2 regions of the Herbiconiux sp. 320_LB genome follow, and region 2 is predicted to be linked to the other one. Evidence: predicted binding sites of a transcription regulator. Region 2 holds the regulator's gene; the other holds the start of a gene.
What was found. The regulator HspR, encoded in region 2, represses chaperone genes until heat shock. The targets are predictions, from matches to a motif close to AAGTTGAGTCNNNNNGACTCAACTT.
Positions count from the first base shown of each region.

Region 1 (2,193 bases), on a different contig from region 2:
CGGCGACGGCCGCCGCGCGACGGAGCCGGCGCGGCGGAGCGGAGGGAGCGGGACGGGAGATCACGGGTTCCTTTCGACGTTGAAACGATTCACCTTCGGCGCCGCCGCTGCCTTCGATGAAAGACTGCCGACGGGTCGCGATCCGGGTTCGATCGCACCTTAGCAAGAAAGCAGACGACGTATACAAAGTTTGGCGGAATGAGACCGGTGACAGAACGCGTATCCAATGCCGAGCGCACCGCTCGAGCCCGCCGTTCCATCCTCGAAGCGGCGGCCCGGCTCTTCGCGGCGGAGGGCTACGACGCCGTCGGCATCCGGGACGTCGCCGCCGCGGCGGAGGTCAATCCCGCCCTGGTCACCCGCCATTTCGGATCGAAGGAGAACCTGTTCCTGGAGTCGATCGACCCGGGGGAGCGGTGGCAGCGGCTTCTGGACGGTCCGATCTCCGATCTCGGGATCCGGGTCGTCGAGTCGGTGCTGCGCGACCGGAGGGACGGGTTGGAGGTGTTCGGATCGACCATCCGCGCGTCCTCGCGCCCGGACATCCGCGACCACCTGCGCGTGTCGATCGTGCAGCAGTTCGCGACGCCGCTGGTCGACCGGCTGGAGGGGCCGGGTGCCGAACTGCGCGCCCATCTGTTCGCAGCCCAGCTGATCGGCCTGATGGTGGCGCTGACGGTCTATGACGACGCCTCCCTCGTGGAGGCCCCGGCGGCAGAGGTCGTCGCCCTCTACGGGCGCGGCCTTCAATCGCTCCTGACCGGGCCGTGACCTTCGCAGGGCGGCCGACTTCCAAGAGAATTTTGAGCTACGGATGCTTGGCACTCGGTGGGAGAGAGTGCTAATTTTTCAGTAGTTGAGTCGAGGTGACTCAACCCCTGATCCGGAAGGAGATTGATCCATCATGGCTATGACCTTCGACCCCTTCAGCGAGCTCGACCGCCTCACCGCCGTCCTGCTCCAGTCCCGTCCGGGCCCCCGCGTCATGCCCGTCGACCTGTACCGCGACGCCGACCGGTACGTGCTGAACGCCGACCTGCCGGGTGTCGATCCGGGATCGGTCGACATCGACGTCGACGGCCAGCTGCTCACCATTCGGGCGCAGCGCACCGCCGGCAGCGCCGAGGGCGCCAAGTGGCTCGCCCAGGAGCGGCCCGCGGGGTCGTACCTGCGCCAGTTCAGCATCGGTGAGGGCGTCGACACGGCGGGCATCTCGGCGAGCTACGACAACGGTGTGCTCAGCGTCGTCATCCCGGTCAGCGAGCGTGCGAAGCCGCGCAAGATCCAGGTGCAGAGCCAGGCAGGCTCCGAGTCACCGGCGATGGCCGCGGCAAAGACCGCATCCGACGACCAGAGGACGTTGACGAGCTGACGAGTCGCGCCGGCAGCAGTTCGGGGCACCTCGGAGGAGCTCAGAGCAGCTCGAGGTAGGAGGCGCTGGCGGCAGCCCCGCCCAGTGCGAGCGCTCCGGCGAGCACGGCCGGACGCGAACCGGGGCCCTCGGCCGAGGAGGCCAGAGCGGCGACGGAGAGCGTTCCGGCCGTGTTCGCCGTCCAGCCGAGGTGGACGAGACGGCGTGCGCGCGCCTCCGTGCGGCGCGAGCGGGGTGCCCCTGCTCGAATACCGACGGCGATCGCCGCGGGGATCCAGGTGGCGAAACCGACGGCGGATGCTCCGGCGGTCAGAGCCGTCCCACTCCGGTGGCGATCCGCCGCCACGGCGGCCACGGCGGCCATGGCGGCCACAGCCGCGACAGCGGCCAGGTCGAGGGCGAGAACCATGACCAGCGCACCGGTGCGCGGGCGACGGGGCGTCACTGCATCCTCAGTCCTGCTGGGGCGTGCCCCGGTGGCTGCTCGGCGTCTGGTCACGCGGGATGGCCTCGTGCGGGGGTTCGTGCGAGCCGGGGGCGCGCGGCTTGCCGCGGGCGTCGTCGCCGCCGGTGCGCTCCTCCTCCGAGAGGTCGTCGAGGGTCAGCAGGCCGTCCGGGTCCAGGGGATCCTGCTCGCCGTTCAGCCGTCGGCCCAGCTGGGCCTTGTCGTCGTCGCTCGCCATGCTCTCACCCTGCCCCCGATCGTCGGCCGCGCACAGGGGCTCGCACAGAGCCGCACCGGGGGCGCGCACAGGGGCTCGGCTCAGCGGGACGCGTCGCGCGGGCGGGCGGCCTCGGCGAGGACGGTGGCCAGGGTGGTG
Region 1 covers NZ_JCAWAD010000001.1:853,331-855,523, reverse strand. Annotated here, with positions in the region: gene AC59HU_RS03945 (glycosyl hydrolase) at 1-64, opposite strand, end outside; gene AC59HU_RS03940 (TetR/AcrR family transcriptional regulator) at 208-771, shown strand; gene AC59HU_RS03935 (Hsp20/alpha crystallin family protein) at 905-1,372, shown strand; gene AC59HU_RS03930 (hypothetical protein) at 1,413-1,817, opposite strand; gene AC59HU_RS03925 (hypothetical protein) at 1,825-2,055, opposite strand; gene AC59HU_RS03920 (esterase/lipase family protein) at 2,136-2,193, opposite strand, start outside.
Region 1: AC59HU_RS03935 (Hsp20/alpha crystallin family protein) is a predicted target of HspR. The motif match lies at 854-878, and genes of this name have one in related genera.

Region 2 (2,193 bases):
GCGACACCATCAAGCTGCAGACGGCCGACGGCAAGCCGATCACGGTGAAGATCCCGGCCGGTGTGGCCGACCAGCAGAAGATCAAGCTGCGCGGCAAGGGCGAGCCCTCGCCCGACGGCGGCGAGGCGGGCGACATCGTGCTCACCGTCTCGGTGCGCAAGCATCCGGTCTTCGAGCGCGACGGGCTCAACCTCCGCGTGAACGTGCCGGTCACCTTCGTCGAGGCCACCCTGGGTGCCACCATCGAGGTGCCCACCCTGGGCGGCTCCCCGGTGAAGCTCAAGGTCGCGGCAGGCACCCCCTCGGGGCGCGTGCTGCGGGTCAAGGGCCGGGGTGTCGAGTCCTCCAAGGGCAAGGGCGACCTGCTCGCCGTCGTACAGGTGGCGGTGCCCTCGCACCTGACCGCCGAGCAGCGCGAGGCCCTCGAGGCGTTCCACTCCGTCGAGCCCGGCGACAACCCCCGGGCAGAACTGCTCGCCAAGGCGCGCGAGTGACGGATCCCCCCGCCCCCACCGGGCGGGGGTTCCGTCGTTCCCGTCGAACGACCTGACACGCCGAAGGAGAGGATGACGATGGCCGAGCTGGATGAACGGTCTCCGTTGTTCGCGATCGCCGTCGCCGCCGAGCTGGCCGGCATGCATCCTCAGACCCTGCGGCAGTACGACCGGCTGGGGCTGGTGAGCCCGACCCGCACGGCGGGCAAGTCGCGCCGCTACTCGATGCGCGACGTCGTGCAGCTGCGCGAGATCTCGCGGCTGTCGTCCGAGGGGGTCTCCCTCGAGGGCATCGCGCGCATCCTGCAGCTGGAGGATCAGGTCTCCGAACTCTCGGCCCGCGTGCGCGAGCTCGAGACGGCGCTCGCCGAAGAGGTGCTGAACCGGCCGGGCCGCCGGGTCTTCGCGGCCGGGGTCGAGGGTGAGGTCATCTCGCTCAAGCACGGCACACGCACCCAAAGGCGCACCGAGCTCGTGATCTGGCAGCCGCGGCGCGACGACTGAGGCCGCCGATCCGTCGTTCTTGACACCATCCGCACCGGGGGCGATCCTGGGGCGGTGACGAATTCTCAGAAACCGGGCGGCGGCGGCGCTCTCGCCGGCCTCTGCGTCGGTGCAGCCGTCGTGCTCGGCGCTCCGCTGCTCGGGTGGTACGTCGTGCTCGGCTACACCTGGGGCGACCTGGGCGTGATGATGGTCGCCGTGGTCGGCGCCCTGCTGCTGGCGGCCGGCTGGGCGGGGGCGTTCGCCGTGCTGCGCCGTCGGGGTGCACCACGGCCGCAGCTCGTGGCGTGGCTCTGCCTCGCGGCGACCGTGCTGGTCTCCGCGGTCTCCTCGCTCGTCATCGGCGTCGTGGCCGGCGTGATCGGGGTGCTGACGGTCGCCTTCCTCTGGACGGGCGACTACGTCGGGCCACTGGCCACGATCTCGGCGATCGCCGTGGCGGTGCTGACGCTGCCCGTGGCGATCTCCTCGGGGATCATCTTCACCGCGGCCTTCGCGGATCGGCCCCGGCGCTCATCGCCCACCGCACCGACGGCCCCGGAGATCCGCGTCTAGCCGAGCGCGTACGGTTGAGGGGTGACCGAGTTCTCCTTCGACGCCCTCCGGCGTCACCCCGACGTCGAGGCCGAGAACCTCTTCGCCGTCGACGCCGCCGACCGCCTGCTGCTCGACGAGGCGTCCGCGGCCCTCGAGGCCACCGTCGATCGGCCCGGCACGGTCGTCGTGATCGGCGATGCCTATGGGGCGTTGACCCTCGGAGCCGCCGGGGTGCTCGGGCTCGAGGGCATCCGGGTGCATCAGGACTCGCTCTCGGGGGAGCTCGCGCTGGCGCAGAACGCGCGCCGTGTCTCGGAGCTCGACCTCAGCCACCGCTTCCGCTCCCTGCCGCTCGGCCGCGAGCTGCTCGAGGGCGCGACCGTGGTGCTGCTGCGCCTGCCGCGCGGTCTCGGCGAGCTCGACGACATCGCCCGGGCGATCGCGGCCTGGGCCGACCCCGCCGTCGAGGTCTACGCCGGCGGGCGGATCAAGCACATGTCGACCGCGATGAACGAGGTGCTCGAGAGCGCCTTCGGCAGCGTCACGGCGACCCTGGCCCGGCAGAAGTCACGGGTGCTGATCGCGCGCGAGCGACGCGAGGGGGTGGGCGAGGCGCTCCACCACCGCGAGTTCCACGACGACCTCGACCTGTGGGTCA
Region 2 covers NZ_JCAWAD010000002.1:839,002-841,194, reverse strand. Annotated here, with positions in the region: gene AC59HU_RS07915 (DnaJ C-terminal domain-containing protein) at 1-494, shown strand, start outside; gene AC59HU_RS07910 (heat shock protein transcriptional repressor HspR) at 567-998, shown strand; gene AC59HU_RS07905 (hypothetical protein) at 1,053-1,553, shown strand; gene AC59HU_RS07900 (class I SAM-dependent methyltransferase) at 1,575-2,193, shown strand, end outside.